One region of the Chryseobacterium sp. RU33C genome, then DNA from elsewhere that is predicted to be linked to it. Evidence: riboswitches for the same ligand, from Rfam matches in the RefSeq annotation. Region 1 holds a riboswitch; each other region holds the start of a gene.
The links. Region 1 has a riboswitch for S-adenosylmethionine ahead of BW946_RS14950 (alpha/beta fold hydrolase). Riboswitches for the same ligand answer to the same signal wherever they lie in the genome.
Positions count from the first base shown of each region.

Region 2: linked by a shared signal. The riboswitch ahead of BW946_RS09420 (SusC/RagA family TonB-linked outer membrane protein) and the one ahead of BW946_RS14950 (alpha/beta fold hydrolase) in region 1 are both predicted to bind S-adenosylmethionine.
Region 3: linked by a shared signal. The riboswitch ahead of BW946_RS06405 (TonB-dependent receptor plug domain-containing protein) and the one ahead of BW946_RS14950 (alpha/beta fold hydrolase) in region 1 are both predicted to bind S-adenosylmethionine.

Region 1 is NZ_FTMT01000018.1:7,381-18,106, forward strand. Features, by position in the region: gene metH (methionine synthase) at 1-2,138, opposite strand, end outside; gene BW946_RS14930 (homocysteine S-methyltransferase family protein) at 2,235-3,257, opposite strand; gene BW946_RS14935 (four helix bundle protein) at 3,232-3,618, opposite strand; gene BW946_RS14940 (O-succinylhomoserine sulfhydrylase) at 3,647-4,807, opposite strand; gene BW946_RS14945 (ACT domain-containing protein) at 4,932-6,470, opposite strand; gene BW946_RS14950 (alpha/beta fold hydrolase) at 6,470-7,414, opposite strand; SAM riboswitch class I at 7,475-7,581, opposite strand; gene BW946_RS14955 (MGH1-like glycoside hydrolase domain-containing protein) at 7,770-10,385, shown strand; gene BW946_RS14960 (OsmC family protein) at 10,574-10,726, opposite strand, start outside.
Region 2 is NZ_FTMT01000009.1:25,025-35,750, forward strand. Features, by position in the region: gene BW946_RS09395 (CusA/CzcA family heavy metal efflux RND transporter) at 1-1,331, opposite strand, end outside; gene BW946_RS09400 (DUF6660 family protein) at 1,480-1,803, opposite strand; gene BW946_RS09405 (hypothetical protein) at 1,969-2,439, shown strand; gene BW946_RS09410 (hypothetical protein) at 2,432-2,965, shown strand; gene BW946_RS09415 (RagB/SusD family nutrient uptake outer membrane protein) at 3,135-4,628, opposite strand; gene BW946_RS09420 (SusC/RagA family TonB-linked outer membrane protein) at 4,647-7,580, opposite strand; SAM riboswitch class I at 7,664-7,763, opposite strand; gene BW946_RS09425 (type II 3-dehydroquinate dehydratase) at 8,007-8,414, shown strand; gene pckA (phosphoenolpyruvate carboxykinase (ATP)) at 8,578-10,194, opposite strand; gene BW946_RS09435 (GYDIA family GHMP kinase) at 10,322-10,726, opposite strand, start outside.
Region 3 is NZ_FTMT01000005.1:60,383-71,108, forward strand. Features, by position in the region: gene BW946_RS06395 (hypothetical protein) at 1-90, shown strand, start outside; gene BW946_RS06400 (alpha-amylase family glycosyl hydrolase) at 340-3,177, shown strand; SAM riboswitch class I at 3,270-3,374, shown strand; gene BW946_RS06405 (TonB-dependent receptor plug domain-containing protein) at 3,467-5,899, shown strand; gene BW946_RS06410 (APC family permease) at 5,907-7,205, shown strand; gene prfA (peptide chain release factor 1) at 7,525-8,610, shown strand; gene BW946_RS06420 (hypothetical protein) at 8,688-9,365, shown strand; gene BW946_RS06425 (prolyl oligopeptidase family serine peptidase) at 9,458-10,726, shown strand, end outside.

The sequences.
Region 1 (10,726 bases):
CTTTGAGGAGCGATGAAATCACTTAGCGCCAGATAATCTTTGCCTTTTGATCTCTGAGCCTGCTGTCTTAAGGTTAAAAACTTGGCCAGTTCATTATTATTTTCATCAAAAATCAGGATATCATCAGATACATTGGAATTGGCTTTAAAGATTCCGAAGATGGCTTTTGCTGTTAAAAGTTTCTCATCAAGAATTCTCTTCAGAATTACCTGAGCATCTTTGAACAGTTCTTTTGCCTGAGCTCCTACAACCTCATCTTCTAAGATATTCGGGTATTTCCCATGAAGATCCCAGCTTCTGAAGAACGGAGACCAGTCGATAAAAGGAAGAAGTTCTCTCAGATCCTGATTTTCTATTACCTTTATTCCAAGATTATTGGGTGTGAAAATTTCTTCATTTTCCCAGTCAATTTTAAAATTATTTTGTCTTGCTTCTTCAATGGAAACATAATCTTTATCTACCTGCCTGTTCAGGAACTTTTCTCTGAAATCGGAATAGTCATTCTTTAAATCTGAAACATATTCTTTATTCCTGTCGCCCAACAATGAACTTACTACGTTTACAGCTCGGGAAGCATCATTTACGTGAACAACAGCGTTTTTATATTTTAAATCGATTTTCACTGCGGTATGTGCTTTTGAAGTTGTTGCACCACCTATCAGCAAAGGAAAATCTAAATTTTGTCTTTCTAATTCTGAAGCGATATATACCATTTCATCCAAGCTTGGTGTAATCAGTCCGCTTAATCCAATAACATCTACTTTTTCTGCAATAGCGGTCTGGATAATCTTTTCAGCGGGAACCATCACACCGAGGTCTACGATTTCATAGTTGTTGCAACCCAAAACAACACTCACAATATTTTTACCGATATCATGAACGTCTCCTTTTACCGTTGCCATTAATATTTTTCCATTGGCAGGTTTCGAGCCGTCTTTTTCTGCTTCAATGTAAGGTTGTAAATAGGCCACTGCTTTTTTCATTACTCTCGCAGATTTCACTACCTGAGGTAAGAACATTTTCCCGCTTCCGAATAAATCCCCTACGACTCCCATTCCGGTCATCAGATTAATTTCGATCACATGAAGCGGTTTTGCAGCCAATTGTCTTGCTTCTTCTACATCTTCTTCGATAAAACGATCAATCCCTTTTACCAAAGCGTGGGTAATTCTTTCCTGTAATGGATTGTTTCGCCATTCCAGATCTTCGGTCTTTTCTTTCTTTACAGACTTGTGCTTTTCTGAATAGTCGAGAAGTCTTTCTGTAGCATCTTCTCGTTTATCCAGAATGACATCTTCTACCAGCTCCAGCAATTCTTTATTGATTTCATCATACACTTCCAGCATCGCAGGATTTACAATACCAATATTCATTCCTGCCTGAATGGCGTGATAAAGGAATACCGAGTGCATGGCTTCTCTTACGGTATCATTTCCACGGAAAGAGAAGGAGACGTTGCTCACTCCCCCACTTACGGATGCATAAGGAAGATTTTGTCTTACCCAGCGTGTCGCTTCAATAAAGTCGATGGCATTTCTTCTGTGCTCATCCATTCCTGTTGCCACCGGAAAGATATTTAAGTCGAAAATGATATCTTCTGCAGGGAAACCAATCTGATTGACCATAATATCATAGGAACGTTTTGAAATTTCAATTCTTCGTTCAAAACTGTCAGCCTGCCCTACCTCATCAAATGCCATAACAATGACTGCTGCTCCATATCTTTTAATAGCTTTGGCATGTTTTATAAATTCTTCCTCGCCTTCTTTTAAGCTGATAGAATTCACGACACATTTTCCCTGAGCTACCTGAAGACCAGCTTCCAGGATTTCCCATTTGGAAGAGTCTACCATGATTGGGATTCTTGCGATATCCGGTTCGGAGGCAATTAAGTTCAGGAATTTGATCATGGAAGCTTTTCCATCAATCAAACCATCATCAAAATTGACATCCAGAATCTGGGCACCTCCTTCTACCTGATGGCGGGCAATATCTAATGCTTCAGAGAATTTCTCCTCTTTAATGAGTCTTAAAAATTTTTTGGAACCGGCAACATTGGTCCTTTCACCAACATTGATAAAATTACTTTCCGGGGTTATGATAAGAGGCTCAAGGCCTGATAATCTTAAATACTTCATTTTATTCTTCTAAAATATAGTAGGCGTTATTGGCATTCTGCCTCAATAAATCCCTATGCTTACTTAAAGCTGCAGTCACTGAAAATTTCCCATATGCTAAATAATATTCTTTAGCAAATTCCCAGCTTTCCTTGGTGAATACTGATCTACCAGGTCAGCAATTGCTTTGATGTGCTCCGGAGTTGTTCCGCAGCATCCTCCGATAATGTTGATCAGTCCTTTTTCCACATATTCTTTGATCTGCCTTGCCATATCTTCGGGAGTTTCATCATATTTTCCGAAGGCATTCGGTAAACCGGCATTCGGGTATGCTGAGACATAGAATTCTGAATTATGAGCCAGTGTTTCAAGATAAGGAGTCAGCTGATCTGCTCCCAACGCGCAGTTAAAACCTACACTTAATAAATTCAGGTGGGAAACCGAAATCAGGAAAGCTTCTGCCGTCTGCCCACTTAATGTTCTTCCGGAAGCATCCGTAATCGTTCCTGAAACCATGATTGGAATTTTTATTCCTCTTTCGTCCTGTAATTCATCAATCGCAAATAAGGCAGCTTTTGCATTCAGGGTATCAAAGATGGTTTCTACCAGAAGGATATCTGAACCTCCGTCCAGCAAAGCTTCACACTGCTGTTTGTATGCCACTCTCAGCTCTTCAAAAGTGATGGCTCTGTATCCTGGATCATTAACGTCAGGGCTTAAACTAGCTGTTCTGTTTGTTGGTCCTATAGATCCGGCTACGAATCTCGGTTTGTCCGGATTTTTCGCGGTATACTCATCACAGGCTTTTCTGGCAATTTTTGCTGACTCATAGTTCAGTTCATATACCAGTTCTTCCATATGATAATCTGCCATTGCAATGGTAGTTCCTGAAAAGGTATTGGTTTCAATGATGTCTGCTCCTGCTTCCAGGTATTTTTTGTGAACTTCTTCAATCGCCTGAGGCTGCGTCAGAGAAAGCAGGTCATTATTTCCTTTTACAGGATGTTCCCAGTCTTTAAAACGCTCCCCGCGATAGTCTTCTTCTTCAAATTTGTATCTCTGAAGCATGGTTCCCATGGCACCGTCAAGAATCAAAATTCTTTCGGATAGCGCTTTATATAATTGTTCTGAATTTTTCATTTTCTATCAATTTGTAATAGTTTATAAATCCGCTGACCAGTTTTTTGCATAAGAGGATTTGTTTATTGATGATTTCAAAATCTTCTTTAGAAATATAATGCCGGTCTGAAGCAAAATGGAATTGAGTTTCCAGTTTACAGAGAGATTTTCCAGCAATATGCAGAAACTGTAAAGTATCTTCAGAAGCCTCTCTTCTACTTCCTTCCGTTATATTCAACGAAACTGAAGTTGCCATTCTTCTTATTGGACCCGTTAAAGCCAATAGCTCTTTTCTAGGAAAATTTGCAGTAAGGGCATAAGTTAAATGCACCAACTTTTTCCCTTCTCTCCAAATTGCTAATTCTGTGTAATCTCTATTCATTGAGTTCTTATAAACTGTTAACAATTAACTAATCTAAAGCCTGCTTCAAATCTGCAATTACATCCTCCACATTTTCCAGCCCTACTGAGCAACGAACCAACCCTGCAGTAATCCCTACTTCATTTCTTTCTTCGTCAGAAAGCTTGGAGTGCGTAGTGGATGCCGGATGCGTAACGATCGTTCTTGTATCACCTAAGTTGGCAGACAGCGAACACATTTGTATCTTATCTAAAAAGTTTCTTCCGCCTTCTATTCCTCCTTTTATTTCAAATGCTACAATGTTTCCTCCCAGCTTCATCTGCTTTTTGGCTACTTCATAATTTGGATGGGATTTCAGGAATGGATATTTTACTAATTCCACATTAGGATGGCTTTCTAAAAATTCGGCCACCTTCAAAGCATTTTCACAGTGTTTTTCTACACGGATTGCCAATGTTTCTAAACTTTTGGATAATACCCACGCATTAAAAGGAGATAATGCAGGTCCTGTATTTCTTGCGAAAAGATAAATTTCTCTGATCAGGTCTTCTTTTCCTACAGCTATTCCTCCTAAAACTCTTCCCTGCCCGTCAATCAGTTTCGTAGCTGAGTGTACCACAATATCTGCACCGTATTTGATTGGCTGCTGAAGATAAGGTGTTGCAAAACAGTTATCTACAATAAAAATAAGATTATGCTTTTTAGCGATCTGTCCGAAAAACTCAAGATCCAGAATTTCAATAGCCGGATTGGTAGGTGTTTCAAGATATAAGATCTTTGTATTGGGCTTAATGTATTGTTCAACATTTTCCGCATCTCCAGCTTTGAAATAAGAGGTTTCAATATTCCATTTCGGGAAATACTTGGTAAACAAAGTATGCGTAGACCCGAATACAGACTGACAGCTTACAATATGATCTCCGGCATTCAGCAATGCGGCAAATGTAGAATAGATGGCAGCCATCCCCGTTGCAAAGGCATATCCTGCTTCTGCGCCTTCCATTTTAGCAATTTTATCTGTAAACTCTGTTACGTTGGGATTAGAGAAACGGCTGTATAGGTTTTTAGGTTTTTCTTCAGCAAAGCTGGCTCTCATATCTTCCGCATCCTGAAATATAAAACTGGAAGTAAGATATAATGGTGTAGAATGCTCATCAAACTGAGATCTTTCCGTCTGGGTTCTTATTGCTGATGTTTCAAAATTTTCCATATAGTTTTAATTAATTTACCAATATAGCAGTCTGACAATGTACCAATTAAAATCTTCGCTTTGCTCAGAATAACGACACCAATTATTGGTAAACTGATACATTATTAGATTGTTACATTAAATATTATTTTGTTTCACTTACTCTTAAAATATCCCCGAATACACCTCTTGCCGTTACCTGTGCTCCGGCTCCGGCTCCCATGATAACAATTGGATTTTCTCCGTAACTTTCTGTATAAATTTCAAAGATTGAATCTGAACCTTTTAACTGACCTAAAGCGGAAGTTGCAGGAACTGAAATGAGTTTCACATCCAACTCGCCTTTATCTGTCTGCAGATCACCGTGCAGATCACCTACATATCTCAATACGTGTCCAGATTCCTGATTTTCTTTTATATTCTGGTATTCATCATCCAGTTCTTCCAGTCTTGAAAGGAATTCTGATTTTGAAACCTCCAATAAGCTTTCCGGAACCAGATTTTGGATATTGATATCTCCGAATTCATTGATTAAGTCTAATTCTCTCGCAAGAATCAATAGTTTTCTGGCTACATCATTTCCTGATAAGTCTTCTCTTGGATCCGGTTCTGTGTATCCTTTTTCAAGAGCTTCGTTGATGATGGTTGAAAATTTATCATCTCTTAAAGAAAAATTATTAAAAACATAGCTCAATGTTCCTGAGAATACGCCTTTAATTCTTGTAATATTCTCTCCTGAAAGGTGTAATAATTTGATGGTGTCAATTAACGGAAGACCTGCACCAACATTGGTTTCATACAGATAACGTCTGTTGTTTTTGCTCAACGTATATCTTAGTTTTCTGTATTCCTCAATGGGAAGCGTATTAAAAATTTTGTTGGAAGAAACGAGATCAAATCCGTTTTCTGCCAAAGCATGATAGTTTTTAACAAAATCTTTGCTGGCTGTGTTATCTACAACGATCAGGTTTTCCAGTTGATTTTCGTTCGAGAAATTAATCAGTTCTTCTACATTCGATGGATGTTCTGCGGTTAAAACCTCATCTTTCCAATTGGCATCAAATCCTTTTTTGTTGAAGGCAATTTTCTTAGAGTTGGCTACTGCGACTACTTTAAGATCAATTTTTTTACGTTTTTTAATTTCTTCTGCTGATTCAAGCACTTGTTCTATCAGTGTTTTTCCTACGTTTCCGTGACCAATGATAGCCAGATGAACTGTCTTTGGCTTTTTGAAAATTTCAGATTCTATGATATTTTTTGTTTTTTCATCCTGTGAAGAAGTCACTACGATATTGACTCTGTTTTCTCCTGCCACCTGATTTAAAAGCAATGGGAAAACATTATTTCTTGCCAGCTCAGCAAAGACTTTATTGAAATCTTCTGCTACAAAACCAATCACAGAAACATTATTGATACTATAGATCTGGGAAACTTTTCCTGATTTTCTTTCTTCTTCAAATTCATCAATAAGACAGGCTACTGCTTTTTCTGCATCATTGGCGTGAACCAGAATAGAAATTCCGTTTTCTACGGCCTGCTGAGAAATTACACCTACACTGATGCGCGCTAAAGTAAGCGCTTTAAAAATACGTCCGTCAATCCCGATTTCTCCCAGGAAATCTTCTCCTTCAAATTTGACGATTGATCTGTTCTTCAAAAATTTTATTTCGTTAGCATTTTTCATTACTTCTGTAAAATGTTTTTAATGATATTATTTAATTGTTGATATTCCATTAGGAAGGCATCATGCCCGTGTATAGATTGGATCTCGTGATAAGAAACATCCTTATTTTTCTCTTTTAAGTTTTCAAAACACATCCGGATTTCAGAAGCAGGGAAGAATAAGTCTGTATCTACGGAGATCATGTGCATTCGTGCCTGTATGTTCTCCAGTGCTTCTTCAGCAACGTTTATATTCATTAAGAGATGATTCATCAGCTTGTATGCTTTTAAACTAAACCTTTCGTTCAGTGCATTACCATGATAAACCAACCAGTCTTCTGATTCCAGGCGTTGTTTTTCCTGATTATATTGGTTTTGAAATCTGTCATTGAGTGACTGTGGAGTTCTGTAACACAGCATGGCATGAATTCTCGCTTTCTGTAATGGTTCTTCTTTATCATTCAATAAAAATTTCTGAACCAGACACTGCGCATGAAGCCAGTCGTGTGTTCTGTAATCACAGGCTATGGGAATAAATATTTCTGCGAGATCCGGCTGCTTGGCAAGCATTTCCCAGGCAATCCCTCCTCCCAGAGAGCCTCCGATAATGGCATATAAATTTTTGATATGTAAAGCTTCAAGTCCTTTCAGAAATATTGCGGCAATATCTGAAGGGGTGAAGTCTTCATAGTCTTCAATTAAAAAATCGTCATATCCGTTTCCGGGTATATTGAAACACAGAACAGTGTATTGATCAGTATCAACAATCTGGTTTTCTCCTACCAGCTGTTTCCACCAGCCTTTATCTCCGGATACATTTGAGTTTCCGGTAAGGGCGTGGTTGATTAAAATGACAGGGGCTGTAAACAGATCTTTCCCAAAAAGCTGATAGCTTAACGGGATATGGTATTCCTTTTGGGAATTTGTTTGATACGAAAGATTAATATAGTTTAGTTCTGTTTTCAATTCTATTAAATTTTAATACAATTGAAAATGCCACAGGAAATGGCTGAAAAGAACTTCAGTAAGTTATCTGTCCAAAATACTTTGGTAGAACGTAGCACCTTCTTTGCTTGCACAAAGGGTTGCTAAGGTTTCATAGGGTCTAATCCCTCAACCTTTCTTGATAACATTTTCAATATTTGAATGAACGAATGATGCAAAGGTAGTTCTTTTCTTTTAATTTCAAAAAAAAATTATTTTAATATTTAAAAAAGCCCTTAAACACAAGCATTTCAAGACTATATTAATAATTATTCAGATGAAAAAAATTGGAATTACTTGTCAAAAAAACTAACTTCGTGTGGAAAAATGATGAGATATGACCGCCGAAAAAGATAGATTACAAGATATCAAATGGAAAAACTGGGGACCTTATGTAAGTAACCGGCAGTGGGGAAATGTACGCGAAGATTATAGCCCGAACGGGAATGCCTGGAACTTTACCAATCATAATAATGCCGAAAGCTATGCCTACCGCTGGGGTGAAGAAGGCATTGCCGGAATTTCTGACGTAAAGCAGCTTTTGTGTTTTGCTCTTTCGTTCTGGAACAAGAAGGACAAAATGGTAAAAGAACGGTTCTTCGGATTGAGCAATCCTCAGGGGAACCATGGGGAAGACATCAAAGAAATCTTTTATTATCTGGATAATACGCCTACTCACAGCTATATGAAAATGGTGTATAAATATCCAATTAATGAATTTCCTTACGATGAGCTTGTTGCAGAAAACGGAAGACGCAGCAAAAAGCAACCGGAATATGAGATTTTCGATACCGGAATTTTCGATAATGATGAATATTTTGATATTTTCATTGAATACTGTAAAGCCGATCACAATGATATTCTTGCCAGAATAACAGTATGCAATCGAAGTCAGCATGAAGCTCCTATTCTGGTAGCTCCGACTGTATGGTTCAGAAACAACTGGAAATGGGGATACAATACGTATAAGGGAGAAATCAATGCATCTCCCGACGGAAGTATTAACATTGAACACGACAGCATTTCGATCAAGAAATTCTATTCCAGGAACTCAAACTCAGAAAGTGTATTTTGTGATAATGAAACCAATACGTCTAAACTTTACGGAGCTCCTGCTCCTGAAAATATGTATTTCAAAGACGGAATCAATAATTTCATTACTGATAAAACGAATACAGTAAATCCCGAAAAGCGGGGAACAAAAGCCTCTTTTCTGATTGATGAGCTTATCGGAGCCGGAGAATCAAAAGTTTTTGAATTCAGATTATGCCCTGAAGAGACCGATGAGCCTTTTGAAAACTTTGATGCCATTTTCAATACGCGGCAGGCTGAAGCTGAGGAATTTTATAAAGAAATTCAGAATGACACCGTAAACGAAGATGAAAGAAATGTACAGCGACAGGCTTTTGCCGGACTTCTCTGGAATAAACAGTTCTATCATTATAATATAGGAAAATGGCTGAAAGGTGATCCCAACTTTGAAGCACCAAGAAATTTCAACGAATATGTAAGAAATACAGAATGGAATCATCTCCATAATAAGGATATTATTTCTATGCCTGATAAATGGGAATATCCATGGTATGCAACATGGGATCTGGCATTTCACTGTGTTCCTTTTTCCATCATTGATGCTGAATTTGCCAAGGGACAGCTTTTGCTGCTTACAAAAGAATGGTACATGCATCCCAACGGACAGCTTCCTGCCTATGAATGGAATATGAGTGATGTGAACCCTCCTGTACATGCATGGTCATGCTTCCGGGTTTTTAAAATTGATGAAAAAAATAACGGAAAGCCGGATTTATTATTTTTAGAAAAAGTCTTCCAGAAATTGCTGCTTAATTTCACATGGTGGGTGAACCGGAAGGATAAAAAAGGGAAAAATATTTTTGGTGGCGGTTTCCTTGGTCTCGATAATATCGGAGCTTTTGACCGGAATATGGAACTAAAGGATGGCCAGCATCTGGAACAGGCAGACGGAACAAGCTGGATGGCGATGTATGCACTGAATATGATGCGTATTGCGATGGAACTTGCCCAATATTACAAGGTGTACGAAGATATGGCGATCAAATTTTTTGAACATTATCTTTATATCGCTGAAGCGATGGAAAATCTGGGTGAAGGCACAAAAGGTCTCTGGAATGAAGAAGACGGATTTTTCTATGATGTACTACAGCTCGGAAACGGAGACAGTGTTTCTTTAAAACTAAGAAGTATTGTAGGTTTAATCCCTATGTTTGCCGTTGAAATTGTAGATCATCATTTATTGGAAAAGATGCCGAATTTCAGGACCAGAATGGAATGGATCTTAAAAAATAAGCCGGAACTCACCAAGCTGGTTTCCCACTGGGACGAAGAAGGACAGGGAAGAAAACACCTGATGAGTATACTCCGCAAAAACAGACTGACAAAGGTATTGACCAGAATGCTTGATGAAAATGAGTTCCTGAGTTCTTACGGAATCCGTGCCATGTCTAAGGTATACGAAGAAAATCCGTTTGTATTCTCAGTACATGGAAAGGAAAACATGGTCTACTACACGCCGGCAGAAAGTGACAGCCGCATGTTTGGCGGAAACAGCAACTGGCGCGGACCCATTTGGTTTCCTATCAACTTTCTGATTGTAGAAAGTCTGCAACGTTTTCATTATTATTATGGAAACAGCCTGAAAGTAGAACTTCCAACAGGCAGCGGCGACAAGAGAAACCTTGATGAAGTGGCTCAAAATATCAGCAAAAGACTTTGTTCTATATTTTTAAAGGATGAACATGGGCAAAGGGCTTTCAACGGAGGGAATCCGAAATTCAATTATGATGAACATTTCAGAGATTATATTACCTTCTTTGAGTATTTCCATGGAGATAACGGCCGTGGCGTAGGGGCTTCCCACCAAACAGGATGGACCGCAACTGTGGCAAAACTGATAAAACCAAGACTTACCTTTTAATAAGCAATGAGTAATTGGTAATGAGTAATAAAAAAAGAGGCTGTCTCAAAAGTGCCATTCTGAACGAAATGAAATGTAGTAAAGAATCTCATATGTTTGGTTATCAATGAGATTCTTCCTTCGTCAGAATGACAAAAGCCAGATTGTTTGACTTTTGAGACAGCCTCTTTGCTCTTTTATGTAAGAGATTAAATTTTTTCTCCGTTCAGATATACTTCGTATCCGATTTCTACATTCGGTTCCAACGTTTTGGATACGGAACAGTATTTTTCAAAAGAAAGTTCCGCAGCCTTTTGTGCTTTTTTAGGATCAATTTCTCCTTCCAGAAGAAATTTAACGGT
Region 2 (10,726 bases), on a different contig from region 1:
TTTGATGCAGAAAGGAAAACTTCTTCATCCATTTCAGACTGTGTCAAAGCACGAGTAGATTTTCTTACGCCTAAATGATGTAAAGTGGCTTCTACAATAATTACGGCACCATCTACAATCAACCCGAAATCTATGGCTCCAAGGCTCATCAGGTTGGCGCTTACCCCGAAAACATTCATCATTCCCAATGCAAACAGCAAGGAAAGCGGAATGGCTGAAGCTACGATAAGTCCGGCTCTCAGGTTTCCTAAGAAAATAACGAGAACGAAAATAACAATTAAAGCTCCCTCGATGAGATTTTTCTGTACGGTATTGATGGCTCTGTCTACAAGATCTGTTCTGTCCAGAAAGGGTTCTATAATGACATCATCGGGAAGAGATTTCTGAATGGTCGGGATTTTTGCTTTGATATTGCTGACTACTTCATTACTATTGGCTCCTTTCAGCATCATCACGACTCCACCCACAGCATCTACTTTTCCATCATAGGTTAATGCTCCGTAACGAACGGCACTTCCTAAACGAACATCGGCAACGTCTTTTATAAAGATCGGAACGCTTCCTGTTTCGTTTTTAACTGCAATGTTTTTGATATCCTCAAGTGAAGTTACCAAACCAATTCCACGGATGAAATAGGCGTTGGGCTTTTTATCAATATAAGCTCCTCCGGTATTCTGATTGTTTTTTTCAAGCGCTGTAAAAATTTCGGTGATGCTTGTTCCCATTGCTTTTAACCGATTGGGATCAATGGCCACTTCGTACTGTTTTAATTCACCTCCGAAACTGTTGATCTCTGCAACTCCAGGTGTTCCGTTCAGTTGTCTTCGAACGATCCAGTCCTGCATGGTGCGCAGTTCTTTAGCATTGTATTTCTTTTCGCTTCCTTTTTTAGGGTGAAGAATATACTGATATACTTCTCCAAGACCTGTACTTACAGGAGCCAGCTCAGGAGTTCCCACTCCTTTTGGAATTTCTTCCACAGCATTTTTCAGTTGTTCATTAATGAGCTGTCTCGCAAAGTAAACATCTACATTTTCTTTGAACACTACTGTAATTACAGAAAGTCCGAATCTTGAAATACTTCTTGTTTCCTGAATATCGGGAACATTGGCAATGCTCTGTTCAATGGGAAAGGTAACCAGCTGTTCCACTTCCTGTCCCGCCAATGTAGGACATACAGTAATGATCTGCACCTGATTGTTGGTGATATCCGGCACAGCATCGATAGGTAATCTGGTGGCACTCCACGTTCCCCAGATGATCAGCACCAGGGTCATCAAACCAATGATCACCTTGTTTTTGATACTGAATTTTATGATTTTATCTAACACGATTGATATTTAATTTTTATTGAAAATAAATGCTCACAGCATTACAATGCTGCAGCAAAAATATCCTGAAAACCTCTGCAATGGTATTGCAAAGTTTCAAGCACAGTTTATAATCAGAAAGCATAGGCTTTCTAAAAGTCAATAAAAATTAAATTTTAGGAGGCTGCCAGATAGGATCATAAATCTGGTAAGCGAAGTCGTTTTTGTGGAATAGAATCTTTTTAGAAAAATAAGCCGGTATCTGCTCCGATATTTCTAATAAAGGATCCATTTTAAATGCTGAAACGGTTATCTGACAACAGCTGCATGCACACAATGGAGAACAGATATCTCCTCTTTCTGTAGAATGAACACCATGAATGCTTAATGCAATCTTATTATCTCCTGAATTCAACGGATGAGACGTGTCTTCACATGGCATTAATGAGAGTGCCATGAAATAAATTGCCAGTATCCATCTTAAGAGGTTCATTGTTACAAAGGTAGAGATTTTTTATAAACTGAATTATTCATATTAAGTATTTAACTAACATTTTTATGTAAAAACCTATTCGCAAATATGTACCAAGGTCTTTATGATAAAAATAAAATTCATATCATTGAAAATAAAAATAACTCAATATGAAAAAGGGTACATATGAAAAATAATCACTTTTTTATCACCTTTTATTTGCTGATTATCATTAGTCTGATATCATGTAATAAGCAAAATACAATAAACCAGAATTCATCATTCATTTATAAAGATTTGACTGATACCTACGATTCAAAAACAGGTTTGTTTACACGAAACTATGATTCCGATTCAACTACGATAAAGGTCAATTTAACCAGAGAAGAAGAAGAAAAAATTCTGAAAACTTTTTCAGAAAACAGCTTTGAAAGTCTTCCTTCTACAATTGATTGTTCTATATGGGGATATAATCCTAAGATTTATAACAGATTGATTCTGAACAATATTAATGTAGAGTATATTCACAATACTGAAGAAGGATGGTTCTGCTATAATGGAAAAAAATTCGACAGAATTAACAAAACTATACAGGATATTATCTTCAACAAAAATGAAGTGAAACAACTAGAGCCTTCCACTATAGCATATGAATAAAAAGTATCTGATTGTGGTTAAATATATTTTTTCAATATTCTGCATGATAGGATTTCTAAGCAGTTACGGACAAAAACTATATAAAATAGAAAAAGATCAATTCGGGGAACCTTTATTAAATAATAAAGCAGAATATTCATTTACAGAAAAACCTTCTGAAGAAGATTTAAAAAAAATCGATACTACAGCATATTATGTTCAAATTTTTGAAGATCAATACCACAACGAAAATGAAGTAAAAAATCCAACAATTATTATTTTTCATGATGATGGTTATTTTAGAGAAACATCACTTTTGGCATTTGGGAAATTTGATGAGCATAGAGGAAAAAATTCTGTTTATTATGGAGGAAAATATAAAATAAAAAATAATAATATTCAACTTGAACAATTTGGAAATTCTCCAGATTCAAAAAATTGGTATACAAGATATATAACTAAAGGTAAAATAGAAAATAATAAAATTATTTTTAATGAAGGTTTAGTTTCTGTTTTTGAGAAAAGAAAAAATTTATCCATAAAATAGCGAAATCTTTAATTTTGGAAACAATAAGTAAAGCAGGTCAACAAGCCGCAAATTGGAATAATTGGTTTTGGAAAGGATATTTTTCAATGACTTATGAAAATAACTTTAAAAACAAAAACCACCGCAAAAGCAGTGGCTAAAAATCAAATCTAATTATAAGTATGTCCTCTTATAAGTTCGGGTTGTTTTCAGATTCTCTTTGTGGAATAATGAATAAATAATAATTACTGTTGGGTGTAAAAGCAGATTTATCCGGGAAATCAAGCACAGAATGCCCTTTACCGTCTACGGTTTTCACGGTACCGTCAGGTGTGGTTATCTGAACTTTTATCGGTTTACCATCTGCATCTACAAATGGTTTTCTTACTACTGTACCCTGCGTTCTGATAATATCTGAAAGCGAGAATCCTTCTCCGAACAATTCTTTTCTTCTTTCAATCAGAACTGCATTTACTACCGCATTCTGCGCTAATGAACCATTGTAAATATTGGCATTTCTCGCTAATTTCAATTGATTCAATACTGCGACTGCCTGAGAAACATTTCCGCTTCTGGCTTCTGCTTCTGCTTCAATCAAATACATTTCTGCAGCCCTCATGTAGACAATATCAGCAATAAGGGTTGGCTTAAACTTAAACTTGGCATACCTCAGCAAACCTTCTCTTCCTTTTTGCCCGTCCCATGAAAACAACTGGGATCTGATGTCATTAGTATCAAAAAGATCCTTAAAATAAGGGTCTGCCATAAAACTGTAATAATAACTTCCCGATGAAGACACATCCAGATAATGGAAAGCATAACTCGCATCCGATTGCTCCTGAGTCTGCCCGTGTCCCCAGATCCATTCAGCATTGTTGATATCATTAAAGCCATCTTTATATTTCTCCGGAGCCATCAGTGGAAATCCTTCTCTTGCAATTTTTGCAGATGCTGAAGCTTTGCTCCATTCACCAGTATTCAGATAAGTTCTGGCCAGAAGTCCATTCACAACAGAACGGTTGATTTTATCTTTATTGTTTCTTGTATAACTTTTCAACAGGTTATCAGCATGCGTAAGATCACTTTTAATCAGAGTATAGATTTCTTCAAGACTTGCTCTCTTCTTCCCTACCGTGCTTGTTGTGGAAGGTTCAGTATAAATCGGGGCTGTCAATGCTGATTTGTCTTTCAGATAGCTGAACTGATAGAAGCTCGCCAGATTAAGGTAGCAGAAAGCACGTAATGCTTTTGCCTGTCCTTTCACCTGATTCTTTTTCTCCTGACTTCCTTCCGTTCCATCAATTCTTGTAATCACATTATTCATATTATTGATAGTGGAATACAATAAAGACCATATAAACAGCGGGCGGCTAGCTGTACTGTTCACCATTTCTGTAAAGGCATAAGTAGAACTAAAACCATATTTATTGGTCAATACGGCCACATCACTTCCCATGGCATCACTGGCTCTTAGAACAGTAGAATAACCGATATTGGCATAGGTTGTTCCATCGTTATTAAACTTTGCCCAGGTACCATTTACAACAGTTTCTGCACTTTCAGCTGTTTTGAAAACCTCCACGCTGTTGGCCTGATCAGTCGGAGCTGTGTCCAGATCATTTTCACAGCTTGTCAATGACAAAAACCCGATAAGTGCAAATGATATGTATTTTAATTTTTTCATTGTTTCAATTTTTAAAGGTTAAAGAGTTGCCTGAAGACCAAAAGTGATGGTTCTCATCGCAGGATATCTGTAATACGTTGTTCCGTCCAAAGCCTGTTCAGGATCCATTCCTTTGTGTTTATAGAAGGTCAGGAGGTTTTCTGCCTGGATATAAATTCTGAACTTCTTCAATCCGATTTTCTCAAAATAATCCTCAGGAAGTGTATATCCTAAACTTAGATTTTTAAGCCTTGCATACGTTCCGGAGTAAAGGAATCTTGAAGAAGTTGAGGTCCAGTTATTCGTTGTTGTACTCAATCCCGGAACGTCTGTATAAGGATTTTCCGGTGTCCATCTGTTCAATATTTCAGCACTCCATGCGCGCCCTCCTGCACTTCCGTTATGCATGATGGAAGTATAATCGGTATCTAAAATTTTTCCTCCGATTTTAAATGTCAGCAATCCTGAAAAATCAAAATTCTTATAGGTGATGCTTGTACTGATTCCACCTGTCAGCTTAGGTAATGCAGAACCTTGTAATAGTTTTGTAGCTTTTGAATATTCCGAAGTTGTTCCTTCCACTGAGTTTCCGCTGGCATTGGTAGTAACAGTTTTCCATAAGGGTTTTCCATTGCCTGGATCCACACCAACCCATTCCGGAATAAAGAAATCATATAAAGAACCTCCTACTGTCAGCAATTTAGTTCCTACCACAAGAGAACCTCCGGGTAATTTGGTTACTTTGTTGTTTAAAGTACTTAGGTTCACATCTACATTCCATTGAAAATCATCATTCTTAATAGGTGTTGTAAATAATGAAAATTCAAATCCTGTATTCTGGATGGTTCCGATATTCGCAGGATAATCACTGATTCCCAATGATGGTGCAACCGGCATATTAAACAGAAGATCCTGGCTTTTTCTTTTAAAATATTCGATATTCCCTTTAATCCTGTTATTCAGAATGGAGAATTCCAATCCTACATTTAAATTAAGGTTGGTTTCCCATTTCACATTATTGGTAGAAGTCTTTTCAAGGGTTGTTCCCGGCTCTCCGCCAAGGCTTATAAATCTATAAAGCTCCTGATACGCATAATAAAGCGGCTGCCCATTAGGTCTAAGTAATTTATCATTCCCCTGACCTCCGTAGCTGGCACGCAATGTCAATTGATTGAAAACATTCAGGCTTTTAATAAATTCCTCGTTCGAAATTTTCCATGAACCTCCTACTGACCAGAATCTCCCCCATCTGTTATCTTTCGCAAATCTCGAAGAACTGTCTGCTCTTCCCGATGCAGATAAAAAGTAAGTATTATTGTAGTCATACTCTACTTTTCCAAGGAAACTCAATAAGCTTAATTTATTGCTGTTCCCACTGAAGCTTCCCAGCAGAGAAGCAGCATCCGGTTCATAATAATAAGGAAGTGAAAACTGGCTTCTCGTTCCTGAAATGGTCTGATAATCGTATTTATAAAACTCGTGTCCTGCTAAAGCATTTACATGGTGCTTTCCAAACTTTTTATCATACGTCAGAATATTGCTGGTTGTATAAGAAAGTGTTCTGGTATTTGTTTTCGTTACCGAACCTCCAATTTCAGCGCCTTGCCCCAATAATGGATTTGAGTAATAATGTCCGTTATAATTCACTAAATCCACAGAGAAGCTGGTCTTGAATTTCAACTCCGGCAAGAAAGTGAATTCCATGAATCCTTTTCCGGAGAAGTTATCTTCTTTGTTTTCGTTTTTGTCTAAAGGCAGTGTTGCAGCGGCATTCTGATTCTGAAGCGCATTCGTAGGCCTGTATTTTCCAAAATCATAAACCGGGTTTCCATCAGCATCCAAAATATAAGTACCATCTGCATTTCTTTCATAATAAGGATAGAATGAAGGAATAAATCTTGCTGCGTTGATGATGTTACTCGCCTTGGAATCCGAAGAAGTAGGCGCCTGCTGAATACTGTTTGTATAATTCAGGTTTACTCCAACATTAAGCCATTTTTTCACTTCGGAATTGATTTTTAATCGGGTATTATATCTTTTAAAACCGGATTCAATCGCCATCCCTTTATCATCCAGATATCCCAGTGAAAAGAAGTAATTGCTTTTATCACTTCCTCCGCTGATATCAAGATCCACCTGATTCCTTGAAGCTACTCTCTGTAAAATATCTCTCCAGTCATCATTCCAAAGCGGCGATGCACCAGGTAATAATTTCCCATCTGTTCCTACCGGTTTTGGATAAGCAGTGCCATATGGATTAATTCCAAGGGTCGAAACAAGATTATCAGTTGCCATTTGTGCAGCCTGCTGAGAAGAAACTTTGCCAGACTGATATCCGTTTCTTAATGCTTCCCAATATAATTGAAAGTATTGATCTGTGTTTACCTGTTCATAATCTTTGACAGCTCTTCCTGAGAATCCCTGACTGATATTAAAATTAACTCTGGCTTCTCCTTTTTTCCCTGATTTTGTAGTGATGATAATAATCCCGTTTGCTCCTCTTGAACCATACAAAGCACTTGCTGTAGCGTCTTTCAAAACACTTATAGATTCAATATCGCTTGGGCTAATGGAGTTCAGGTTTCCGTCAAAAGGAATCCCGTCCACTACGTATAAAGGATCACTGGAAGCACTGATTGAGCCAATTCCTCTGATACGGATGGTAGAAACTGCGCCGGGCTGTCCCGATGCACTGGTAGTTTGAATTCCGGCAACCTGTCCTTCCAGTGCTTTGGTAATATTCGTAACTGGTCTGTTATTGATTTTATCGCTGGAAATTGTAGCTACAGAACCGGTATAGCTGTTTCTTTTTGCTTTTCCGTACGCTACCACTACTACCTCATCAAGTTCCTTTTCATGAAGGCTATCTTTTTTCGGCATGGAATTCTGTGCATTGATGCTGGTTATTCCCAGAAAAAAAGCAGCAACCGGAGGTATCCATGCTTTAGAATTGAATAAATTTTTGCTAATCATAATCAATTTTATTTATCATATATTAAAATTTTACCCTTTGCAGAAAAGTCAGCAAAGGGCATCGATAAATACGACAAACCAAATGCTTATTTTTCCTTAAAAGGCTGAATGTAACACCTTGCCCCACGAGGTAGGTTGTTAAGATTTCACAGGGTCAGTTCCCTCCATCTTTCTTTATAAGCCGATCGAAATATGATTGCAAAGCTAAAAACTTTTAGTCTACAAAACAAGTAGACTTATTTATTTTTCATGATAATTTTTTAATAATTAACATAAATTTTTAATAAAACCCACTACAATAAGAAGTTGCAGACCTTATCATTTATTCAAACATGACAAATATCATTGTCAATAATTCAATAGCATGAAAATTCAGTATACCTTAATTTTGTGTGATTTATTGAAAAAACTTTTTAATTTTATGCCATGAAAGTTTTGATCATCAATGGCCCTAACCTCAATCTGTTAGGCACAAGAGAACCGGAAATCTATGGAAATGTTTCTATGGAAAGTTATTTGGAAAATTTAAGATCCGAGTTTCAGGCTTATGAATTACAATATTACCAGTCTAATATTGAAGGTGAGCTTATCAACAGACTTCAGGAGGATGATTTTGATGCGGTAGTGATCAATCCCGGAGCTTTCACCCATTATTCCTATGCAATTGCTGATTGTTTAAAAAATATTCGTAAGCCCAAAGTAGAAGTTCACATCAGCAATATCTACAAAAGAGAAGAATTCCGACAGAAGTCTGTAACAGCCGCTAATACGGATGCCGTTTTATCTGGCTTTGGAATGGATGGGTATAGATTGGCTTTATTGAGTCTGAAATAATTCAGTCGTTTATTTTCCCACAGATGGCACAGATTTTCACAGATAATTATAGAAAAAAAACATATGTCAGTAGTTGCACTGCTGCAAAAATCTATTAAATTTTGAGAAATAAAATACAAAAGCCTCATCATTGATGAGGCTTTTGTACGTTTATGGTTAACTATTAAATAGTTTGTTCCTGTAATTGAGGTCCTGAAGCTACTAACTTCTTACCTTCTTCAGTATCACAGTACTGTTCAAAATTCTTGATATATCTTGAAGCAAGATCTTTTGCTTTTTCTTCCCATACCGAAGCATTTTCATAGGTATCTCTAGGATCTAAAATACCTGCAGAAACGTTTGGTAATTCAGTAGGAATTTCAAGATTCATAATTGGAACCTGAGCTTTAGGAGCATTATCAATAGATCCATCAATGATTGCGTCAATGATTGCTCTGGTATCTTTAAGCGAAATTCTCTTTCCTGTACCGTTCCAGCCTGTATTTACCAAATAAGCTTTTGCACCGTGTTCCTGCATTTTACCGATCAATGTTTTAGAATACATTGTTGGGTGTAATGTAAGGAATGCTTCCCCAAATGCAGGGGAGAAAGATGGTTCAGGTTCTGTAATACCTCTTTCCGTTCCGGCTAATTTTGATGTATACCCGCAAAGGAAGTGGTACTGAGCCTGATCTTCATTCAGGATAGAAACCGGAGGAAGTACTCCGAATGCATCTGCTGAAAGGTATACAATCTTCTTGGCATGACCTGCTTTAGAAGGCAATACAATTTTGTTGATATGATATATTGGATAAGAAACTCTTGTGTTCTCAGTGATTGAACCGTCTGTATAATCTGCTACTCCATTGTTAATAACAACGTTTTCAAGAAGTGCATCTCTTTTGATGGCAGCGAAGATATCCGGTTCTTTTTCTTCAGATAAGTCAATCACTTTAGCATAGCATCCTCCCTCATAGTTGAATACTCCGTTGTTATCCCATCCGTGCTCATCGTCACCGATAAGGTATCTTTTAGGATCTGCTGATAAAGTAGTTTTACCTGTTCCAGAAAGACCAAAGAATAAAGCAACATCACCTTTCTCTCCAACGTTCGCAGAACAATGCATGGAAGCCATACCTTTTAACGGAAGGTAATAGTTCATCATGGCAAACATTCCTTTTTTCATTTCACCTCCGTACCAGGTACCTCCAATGATCTGTAGTTTTTCAGTAAGGTTGAACATAATGAAGTTTTCAGAGTTTAATCCCTGAGCTTCCCAGTTCGGGTTTGTTGTTTTTGATCCGTTGATTACAGTGAAATCCGGCTCACCGTAGTTTTCAAGTTCGTAGTGAGAAGGACGAATGAACATATTAGTAACAAAATGCGCCTGCCATGCTACTTCAACGATAAATCTTACTTTAAGTCTCGTATCTGCATTCGTTCCGCAGAATGTATCTACTACATAAATCTTTTTAGATTCAGCAAGCTGGTTCAGCACTAGTTCTTTACAAGACCCGAAAATTTCTGCTGTTGTAGGTAGGTTTACTTTACCATCCCAGAAAATTGTATCTCTTGTAACATCATCCTGAACAATATATCTGTCTTTAGGTGAACGACCTGTGAAAATTCCTGTTTTTACCGATACTGCGCCAGATTCCGTAAGCTCAGCTTGCTCAAACCCCTGATTTTCAGGAGAAACTTCAGCCTGATATAATTCTTCATAAGAAGGATTATACACTACTTCATAGTTTCCTTTAATCCCTAATTTCTCTAAATCCTGGATGATTTTAGTGTTTTTCATTTTACTTATATTTTCTATTTCTTTATTGACTTCAACAAAAATAATATTAATTATTTGTTAAAGGTGGTTTAAATATACTGATATAAGTCAGAATGACAAATAAAAAAAAAGGATTGCAATTACTTGATTATAAGTTAATTATGTTTTCCCATTCTAAAACAGTGGAAAAACCTTTCTCCCAAAAATAGTTCTTATAGTCCCCAAATTTGGCACTCATTACAAAATCTCCACCCCATGCACCTAAACTTTTGACAAATAAAGGGCAATCTGAGAATAATTTTTCTTTAACTGTGAGAATTTCAAGAAAATTTGCAATTTTATGCTCATGAATCATCATTAATTCGGAAAATTTTTCCAATTCATTGCATAACAATATTTTTTTTGTGAGATCTGAAAATTCATCTACCAATTCCGGAGACTTCTTTTTGGACTTGTATAAGTTGATTCCCTCTCTACTATCCTGTTTCTGATTTAAATGGATAAAAATCAGTTCATTTTTAAAGGATGGACTGAAATCTACCTTCTCATATTT
Region 3 (10,726 bases), on a different contig from region 1:
CTTATTTCTGAGCAGGAAGGTGTAGAAGTTATCTATAGCGAGCCTAAAGGAAACGGACCTTTCCTTCACGATCACGGACATCATCATTAATTGATTGTCATTGCTTTTTCACCTGAATTCTGAAAAAGTAATATCAAAGCAAAACAACATATATAAACCGCTTAAGCAATTAAGCGGTTTTTCTATTTATTATTTCTCAGACTTTCCGGAGATATTCGAATTTGTTTTTGAAGGGCCGCGTAAAGTTTTTTTTCTTCTGTAAATGAAATATTTGATGTACAGCGATGAAAATACTCGTTATGAAGAAAAATTTATACTATATTCGATAAAAAATAATAAATGAAAAAGTTTTATTCTGTTGTTTTTCTGCTGATTACATTGAGTGTTTTCGGGCAGATCAATTATACGATTTCTCCCAATCCATTCAATGAATCTGATGCTGTTACGCTTACGGTTCCGGGAGATCAGATTGACGAATCTGCATGGGGAGTTTCCAATAATGCCATTTACATCTGGACATGGTCGTTTGATACCAATTATCAGAATAGTCAGGATTGTCCTACCAATGGAAGCTGGAACAATTCCAATGACCTGAATAAGCTGAATTATAATGCGGTAACAGACAGTTATTCACTTACTTTTACTCCCACAGCTTTTTTTGGAAGAACAGGGATCGGAAGGTTTGGTTTTTTATTAAAAGATAAGACGGGATCACACCAGACTTTACCTGATATTTTTGTAAACGTAGGTACTTTAAGCTTAACGCTTACAAATCCATTAGTAAACAGCCTCACTTCGGTTCCTGTAGGAAATTCCATTACTATTACTGCTACAACCAGTACCAATGCAACATTTCAGTTAAAAGCAAACGGAACTGTTATCAATTCTACAACAACTCCTTCACAATCTTATTCTTACAGTTATACAGTCACTCAGGATGCCAGTATGGAACTTGTGGCAACACAGGGAACCAATTCCAAGGCTGCGGCATTCATTGTGCAGGTTCCAAGAAATGTAGTGTCCCAGTCAATACCAAACTGGATAAGGCAGGGAATTAATTATGATCCGGCAGATCCTACCAGGGTGGGATTGGCTTTATATGCTCCGGGGAAAAGTTTTGTACATGTTATAGGAAGTTTCAATAACTGGACGGTGAATGATACATATCTGATGAATAAAGATACCACAAATCCTGATCTGTACTGGATTGAGCTCAATGGAATTACCCCTCAGCAGCTCAATACTTTCCAATACAGAACCAATGATTTAAGAAAAGTAGCAGACCCCTATTCGCCGCAAATCTTATCTTCCTATGATGATCCATGGATTTCGGCTTCTACCTATCCAAACTTGCCTGCATTTCCTGCCGGACAGGGCTTTGAAGTGTCAACATTTAAAACAGGTCAGACCGCTTATAACTGGCAGGTTACCAATTTTCAAAGACCTGCGAAACAGGATCTTGTAGTCTATGAATTACTATTGAGAGACTTTACACAGGAAAAGAACTGGCAGTCATTGATCGATAAAATTGCTTATTTAAAAAACTTAAAAATCAATGCCATAGAATTAATGCCCATCATGGAATTTGATGGAAATCTTTCATGGGGATACAATACTTCCTTCCATTATGCATTGGACAAAGCCTATGGTACTCCCGAAAAATTCAAAGAATTTGTAGATCTATGCCATCAGAACGGAATTGCAGTCATTCTGGATGTAGCATTTAATCACGCTACAGGACGTTCTCCTCTGGTAAGACTCTGGAATGTAGATCCGGATGGCGATGGCTATGGCGATGTTGCGGCCAACAATCCTTACTTCAATCAGGTTCCGAAACATTCATACAACGTATTTAATGATTTTAACCATACAAGCCTTTCAACGCAATATTACGTTGAGAGATGTCTTGAGCAATGGCTGACTGAATATCACATAGACGGATTCCGCTGGGATTTGACAAAAGGATTTACACAAAGCTGTTCCGAAAATGATGAAGCCTGTACCAATGCCTATCAGCAGGACAGAGTGGATATTATGAAGCATTACGCAGACAGGCAATGGGCTATTGATCCCAACTCTTATATGATCTTTGAACATTTGGGAACAGATGCGGAAGAACAGCAATGGGCCAACTACAGAATAGCAGAAGGAAAAGGTGTTATGCTTTGGAATAAGCAGACAGATCCTTACAATCAGAATACGATGGGATATAAGGAAAACAGCAACTACGACCGTATGAATCACAGTCTTCACGGCTTCACCAATATGAGTGCCGTAGGTTATGGAGAAAGCCATGATGAAGAGAGACTGATGTTTAAAAATCTTGCCTATGGTGCTATAAACGGAAGTTACAATGTGAAAGACCTGAATACCGCTCTTGAAAGAATGAAAACCTTCGGGGCAACTTTCTTTACTATTCCAGGTCCGAAAATGATCTGGCAGTTTGGAGAATTAGGATATGAATTCAGCATCAACAGATGCGCAAACGGTACCATAGACAACGGATGCAGAACCGATGAAAAACCCGTGGCATTCACTTTAGGATATGATACCAATGCGAACAGAAAGGCTGTTTATGATACATGGGCTAAAATCATCAATATCAGAAATACCTATCCGGTTTTTAAATCTAAAACCTACAGTATAGAATCCAATAACCTTACGAATGATCCTAATGGTCTCATTACAAGAATTTATGTGTACGATGCAGCTATTACTACAGGAATAAAGAATGTTGTCGTATTGGCTAATTATACTACTTCCGCACAGAATGTCGTGCCTTATTTTCCTTACACAGGTCAATGGCAGAATCTGATGGACAACAGTATTTCAAATGTAGCCTCCACAACAGCTCCAATCACTTTACAACCTGGAGAATTCAGAATCTTTGGAAATTATGCGGGCGCTTTGTCAACTGTAGATACCAATGCAGTCAACAAGCTATCCCTTCAGATTGCAGATAATCCGGTTCGGAACGGAATCGCTAAACTCATTTTCAGTAAAGCAAAAAACGGAGAGATTTCAATTTTTGATATGACGGGTAAAAAACTGGATACTTTCAAACTGGATAAAGAGAATGGAGCTTATAATATGAAGGTTAATTATCCGGCAGGAACGTATCTTGTACAGCTGAAATCAGATACAGGAATAGCCATTCAAAAGATGATGATTCAATAAGCTAAAACATAGAATAATAATAAAGGCAAATTTGCAGATCAGCAGATTTGCCTTTTTTTGTAAGTTCAGAAAAATAGTCTACTTTTGCAGTAGATTTATCAAGAAAGGTGGAGGGATTTGGCCCGGAGAAACCTTAGCAACCTGCACGGTTCCAGAGTGTAAAGGTGCTAATTCCAACCCTTTGGGGGAGATAAGTGAAGTCAATACTCTATATGAATTCCATTTCTTGAAGTCTTGTGTATCTGCGGAAAGATCCGTCAGGTACGTATTATTAATTGGCAGGAATAACATGAAAAAATTAATCACAGCTGTACTATTGCTTGGAGCAATTCTCGTAGCTGCTCAGGAAAGTGAGGAAAAAGGAAAACAGATCGAAGATATCATCATCGTCGGAAACCGAAATGTTAAAAGAACAAAGCTGGAAACGCCGGTTCCTGTAGATGTTATCAATATCGACAAGATCCAGAGAAGTTCTCCGCAAATGACCGCCCAGGATCTCCTGAATTATGTGATCCCTTCATTTAATGCAGTGAGACAGTCTGCTTCTGATGGTACCGAACATATTGACCCTGTTACTTTAAGAGGGATGGGTCCTGATCAGGTTTTAGTATTGCTTAACGGAAAAAGAAGACATACTACTTCTTTGGTGAATTATCAGAATACCGTCGGAAATGGCTCTGTAGGAACAGATTTGAGCACTATTCCGGTTATTGCTATTGACCGGATTGAAGTCCTGAGAGACGGAGCCGCCGCACAATATGGCTCTGATGCTATTGCGGGAGTCATCAATATTATTCTTAAGAAAAATGCAGGAGCTTCGGCAAGTCTTACCTACGGATTAACCGGAAGAAATGATGGAGATACTTACCAGGCAGGAGTTAACTATGGAACTTCATTAGGAAAAAAAGACGGTTATATTAATCTTTCCCTGCAATTAAGCCACAGAGGAAAAACCACAAGAACGCAAAATCACGATCTGGATATTTTCGGAGATAATTTCGCTTATGAATTTGCAGGTGACGCTGAAGCCGTAAAAGCTGCCAGGGCTGCAGATGATGCAGAAATTGAAAAAAGAGGATTAACGCGCGACGATTTTAATTTTCAGATCGGAGATGCCCAGATCAGACAGGGACAGTTGTTTTTCAATTCAGAATACCCTTTTAATGATAATTTTAAACTCTATTCTTTCGGAGGTTTCAGTATTAAAGAAGGAGAAGGGTTTGGTTTCAGAAGACTTCCCAGTGAAAAGTCTAATGTGGCTTCATCCATTTACCCGAATGGTTTTCAGGCAATTCTTGGATCTCAGGTATATGATATTTCTTATGCTGTAGGAGCAAAATATAATGTTAATGACTGGCTATTCGATGTAAGTAATACATTCGGGAGCAATACCTTCAATTATAATGTAAGCCATACCAATAATGCTTCTCTGGGAGCAAAATCACCAACAGATTTTTATGCCGGAGCACACAGCTTCCTTCAGAATACGGTGAATCTTGATGTTTCCAAAAATATAAACCGCTTCAATATTGCTTTCGGTGGTGAATTCAGGTTTGAGCAATACCAGATCAAAGCGGGTGACGAAGCATCTTATACTCAATATGACGTCAGTGGAAACGTTGCCACTGAAGGATCTACAGTGTTGGGAGCAGGCGGATCTCAATCCTTTATCGGATTTTCTCCCAACAATGCACTAAAAAAAGACAGACATTCCACCGCGGTATATGCAGATATTTCTTATGATTTAGATAAAAAACTCAATATTGATGCCGCTGCCAGGTTTGAAAATTATTCGGATTTCGGAAATACCTTGAATGGAAAACTTGCGCTACGATATGAGTTTGTAAAAAATTATGCAATAAGGGCAGCGGTAGGAACAGGCTTCAGAGCGCCTTCCCTTCAGCAGCAGTATTTCAATAATTCCTATGCGGATATTTCTACTTCCGGTTCAAAGATTGTGACCAAAGGAATATTCAGCAACGATAGCGAAGCCGCTAAAATTCTGGGATTTGATAAACTCAAACAGGAAACCTCAGTCAATGCAAGTGCAGGATTTACTCTGAAGCCATTTAATAAGTTGACTGTTTCCATAGATGGATACTGGATCAAAGTAAAGGACAGAATTGTGATCACCAGCAATATTACAGATCCAAGATTAGATCAGTTTAAGGTAGAAAGCGGAAGGTTCTTCGCCAATGCTATTGATACAGAAACGAAAGGAGTAGATATAGTGCTATCCTATGACTGGATTCTCGGGAATGGAAAATTAAATATGAATCTTGCCGGAAACTATACGGAAACTAAAATTACAGACTTTCATTTTCCTGAAAACTTAGGAACACCTCAGGATCAGTTTTTTGGCCCGGATCAGATCAATATCATTGAAACTCTGTCTCCAAAAACAAAAGCTTCATTAGTATTAAATTATGGAATCGGGAAATTCAGTTTTCTCGTAAGAAATACCTATTTTGGTAAAGTAATAAGAGATGGTTATCCTTTTGGAGACGTGCAGGAGTTTTCTCCAAAAGTTGTAACAGACATCAGCGTTGGGTATGATATCAACAAAAATATCAATTTTACCGTAGGTGCCAACAATGTATTTGATGTCTTCCCGGACCGTCAGATTTATAAAAATTCATATTATGGAGTATTCAAATATGCGCCGGTGCAGATGGGAACTTTGGGGAATTATTTCTTCGGAAGGCTTAATTTTAACTTTTAATCATTAAATGAGTACTGCCTCACATCAGATTGGCTGGAAAACAGCCGCAGCCATTGTCGTTTCCAATATGATCGGAACCGGAATTTTTACCACCCTGGGATTTCAGCTTTCTGATATTACCAATACCTACAGCATTTTCCTGCTGTGGAGTATCGGAGGAGTACTCGCTTTGTTCGGAGCTTTTTGTTACGCAGAACTGGGTTCCCATTTTAAAGGAAACGGAGGCGATTTTATTTATCTCAAAGAAACCTATCATCCCATATTCGGATATCTCATAAGCTGGATTTCACTCATCATAGGATTTTCCTCTCCCGTAGCGCTGGCAGCTTTGGCTATGTCAAAATATCTTTCGGTATTTGATTATAGCTTCGGAAACGGTTTTGCGATAGCTGTGATCTTTCTGGTTGCGGCCGCACTTTCATTTAGCTTGAAAACATCCAGCAGGTTTCATAACTTTTTTACCTTCATTAAGATAGCTTTTATTATTGTACTGGTTATTCTTGGAGTAGGGATTTCAAATTCACCACAGATGGGCAATAGTCTTAATTTCAGTGACAGCTGGCAGAATGAGATTATGCTTCCTGCCTTTGCGACTTCCCTGGTATTTGTGACCTATTCCTACACTGGCTGGAATTCCGCATCCTATATCGCCGGAGAAATAAAAGATGTTCAGAAAAACCTCCCCAAATCACTCATCATAGGAACTGTTTTTGTGACGGTAAGCTATATTCTGGTGAATTATATTATGCTGAAACACGCACCTGTCAATCAGCTGGCAGGAAAAGAAGATGTGATGGGAGAAGCAGCGGTCAATATGCTGGGGCCGGCTTTCGGAAAGATTGTCAATATTTTTATTGCCCTGCAGCTGGTGGCAACCATAAGCGGATACTTGTGGGTAGGCTCAAGATTAACACAGGCTTTTGCAAAACATACCAACATCTGGGAACCCTTATCTGCAGGAAACGAAAAAGGAATTCCGGTAAAAGCTGTTTTTACCCATGCCGTGATTGCAGCCATCATTATTTTAACGGGAAGCTTTAAAGAAATTTTTGTGTATACTGCTTTTATTTTACAGCTTTTCGCAAGTCTTGCAATCTCAACGGTTTTCTTCCTGAAGAAAAAAGACAGGAAAATCTTTAAATCTAATGCTTTTCATATTTTTCCGGCTGTTTTTCTGTTATTCAGTATGTATATCCTTTATTTTACATTCATTCATAATCCTAAAGAAAGCCTGATAGGATTAGGAATTATTGCAGTAGGAATTATTTTATATGTAATAGACAGAAGACTCTCCAAAAGATCTTAGAGTCTGAATTCAATATCATACACCATTTTATAATTAAGTTTTTCGCCTATCCCTTTTATTGATAATAGCTTCGACAGGCTCAGTCTGACAATGCTCAAAAATTTGGGTTGGTATTCGGCTTGTCACCCTGAGCCTCTGGAAGGGTTTTCAATAAGAAAACCTTTGTTAATCATTAATCTCTAGTATTGATTAAAAGGATAAGTCAGAAAGTTTTTTTGACTGTTTGTCCTTTTACCCCTAATGCTCAAAAATTTATGATGATTCGGAATTTTAATTTTGAATTAATAATCCTTATCTTTGCACCCACAAAATTTCTACAATGTCTAAATCATTAATTCCAAAATTAGAAGCTATAAAACAAAGATATAATGAGGTGGCAGACCTTATTATACAGCCTGATGTCATTTCAGACCAAAAAAGATATTCTTCTTTGAACAAAGAATATAGTGATTTGGGAAAAATTGTAAGAGTTTATGACCAGTACAAAGGCGCTTTGGACAGTATCGCAGAATCTGAAGAAATCATTGCAGATGGTTCAGACAGAGATCTGGTAGATCTGGCTAAAGAAGAAAAAATGGAAGCTCAGGCTAAACTTCCGGGATTGGAAGAAGAGCTGAAAGTATTGCTGATCCCTAAAGATCCTGCCGATGACAAAAACGTTATCGTAGAATTACGTGCCGGAACAGGAGGTGATGAGGCAGCTATCTTCGTGGAAGATATCTACAGAATGTATACCATGTATTTCAAAACAAAAGGATGGAGACATGAAGTGACAGATTCTAATGAAGCTGCAAAAGGGTACAAAGAACTGATCATGAAAGTGGAAGGAGAGGGTGTTTACGGAATCATGAAGTTTGAATCAGGAGTTCACCGTGTGCAGCGTGTACCTGAAACAGAATCTCAGGGAAGAGTACACACTTCCGCCATTACCGTTGCTGTTCTTCCTGAAGCTGAAGAAGTAGATTTCGAACTGAATCCTGCAGATATTGAAATGCAGACTTCCCGTTCAGGAGGTGCCGGAGGTCAGAACGTAAACAAAGTTGAAACGAAAGTTCAGCTTACCCACAAGCCTTCAGGACTTGTTGTGGTTTGCCAGCAGGCTCGTTCTCAGCTCGCTAACCGTGAGTTGGCAATGGAAATGCTGAGAACAAAATTATACGATATCGAATTGCAAAAAGTACAGGGAGATATTGCAGCACAGCGTAAGTCTATGGTGTCTACAGGAGACCGTTCTGCAAAAATTAAAACCTACAATTACCCGCAAGGTAGAGTTACAGATCACAGAATCAATAAGTCTATGTACAACCTTGACGCCTATATGAATGGTGATATTTCTGAAATGATTGATGCAGTAATCATGGCAGAAAATGCAGAGAAGATGAAAGGGGAAGAAGAGAATTATTAAAATTACAATCAATAAAAACAAAGCCTCTGACTTTTCAGGGGCTTTGTTTTTTCCAATAACAAAACAAAATATTAACTATGAAAAACTACAAAATTATTTTCCTGCTGCTGCTTACCGTGATGGGACAGCAGCTGATGGCGCAGACAGAAGTAAAAAAACCTAAAGAAGCCTTTGAACTCTTCTTTGGAACTTTTGTGAATAATGATGACACAGCATTGAATAAACTTAATGATTATTTAAAACCTACAGTAGACGGACAGACTGCCTATCAGGTGGATTTTAAAGAAACTTCACAGGAAATGATCAATGGCAGTGTAGATAATTTTCTCGCTGCTTTCCCTAAATCTACGGCCGCAGATTGTAAAAAAGAAGCTGAAGATTATTTCAAAGCTATGTTTGGAAACTTTAAAACCGGAAAACTTACCGTTAAAGACGTAAAAGTAGTTCCGAATGAATATGTTGAAGGGCAAAAAATTGCAGAAATAAACTATTCCGTAAGCTTCCTGGTGCCATCAAAACTGACTTCGGGGCCCAAAGGAGATCTGAAAAAAATAAAAACGGAAGACCTTAAAAAATATTTAATTCAGGCAGTTCAGGACTTTAAAAAGGCTGATAAAACCGTTACGACAGATCAGAAATTCAGCTTATACGAACTGAAAGAAGGTGATAAAATATATTACTGGAACGGAAGCCCGGATGAGATTGTTTCCAACCTTACCGATTTTTATTTTGAAAGCTTCGGAGCCAATGAATAACCATATAAGATTATAAAGAATAGAAAGTCCCGATATAACGGGACTTTTTTTATTTCATATACTTTACGTATTTTTGAGAAAAACCGATCAGTATGAATTTTAAACCTATATTGTTAACGGCTGGAGTACTATTTTCAGCATCTTTTTATTCTCAGAAAATGAATTATCCTAAAGCGTTAAAAGGAAGCCAGACAGATACCTATTTTGGTACCGCCGTTTCTGATCCCTTCAGAGATCTGGAAAATGATTCCGAGCCTACCAAAAAATGGGTGGACGAAGAAGTAGCTTACAGCCAGAATTACCTTTCTAAAATTCCGTTCAGGGATAAAATTAAAAATCAGTTGAAGGAAATCTGGAACTATGAAAAGATTTCAGCACCTTTCAAAGAAGGAGATTATACCTATTATTATAAAAATGACGGTCTGCAGGCGCAATCTGTTTTGTACAGAACAAACAATAAGACCAATGCTACAGAAGTATTTTTAGATCCTAATAAATTTTCAGAAAAAGGAACTACTTCACTTTCCAATCTTTCATTCAACAAAAAAGGAAATCTTGCGGCGTATTCTATTTCTGAAGGCGGAAGTGACTGGAATAAGATCATCATCATTGATGCTGTTACCAAGAAACAAATTGACGAGACTTTACTGGATGTGAAATTCAGTGGAATTTCATGGCAGGGAGACGAAGGTTTCTATTATTCAAGCTATGATAAACCGAAAGAAGGAACTGTACTTTCCGGAATGACGGATAAGCATAAAGTATACTTTCACAAATTGGGAACAAAACAGTCTGAGGATAAACTGATTTTCGGAGGTGAAAAGACACCAAGAAGATACCTGAGCGCTGGTGTTTCTGAAGACCAGAGATACCTTATCATTTCTGCAGCTAATGCAACCAATGGTAATGAATTATATATCAAAGACCTGAAAAAAGGAGGAGACTTTGTACAAATTGTAAGCGGATTTGATATCAATGCTGACATTGTAGATACACAAGGTGATGACCTTTTCATTTTTACCGATAAAGATGCCCCGAATATGCGTCTTGTAAAAACTACAATCGCTAATCCGGCTCCTGCAACATGGAAAGATGTAATTCCACAGACAGAAAATGTACTGGGAATCTCTTCCGGGGGAGGCTATTTCTTTGCAACTTATATGATTGATGCCATCGATCAGGTAAAGCAGTTTGATAAAACAGGAAAACTGGTTAGAGAAATTACACTTCCCGGTAAAGGAAATATTTCAGGATTCGGAGGAAAAGAAAAAGAGAAAGATGTTTATTTCTCTTTCAGCAATTATATTACACCAGGAACTACTTATAAATTTAATGTAGACTCAGGAAAATCTGAAGTCTAT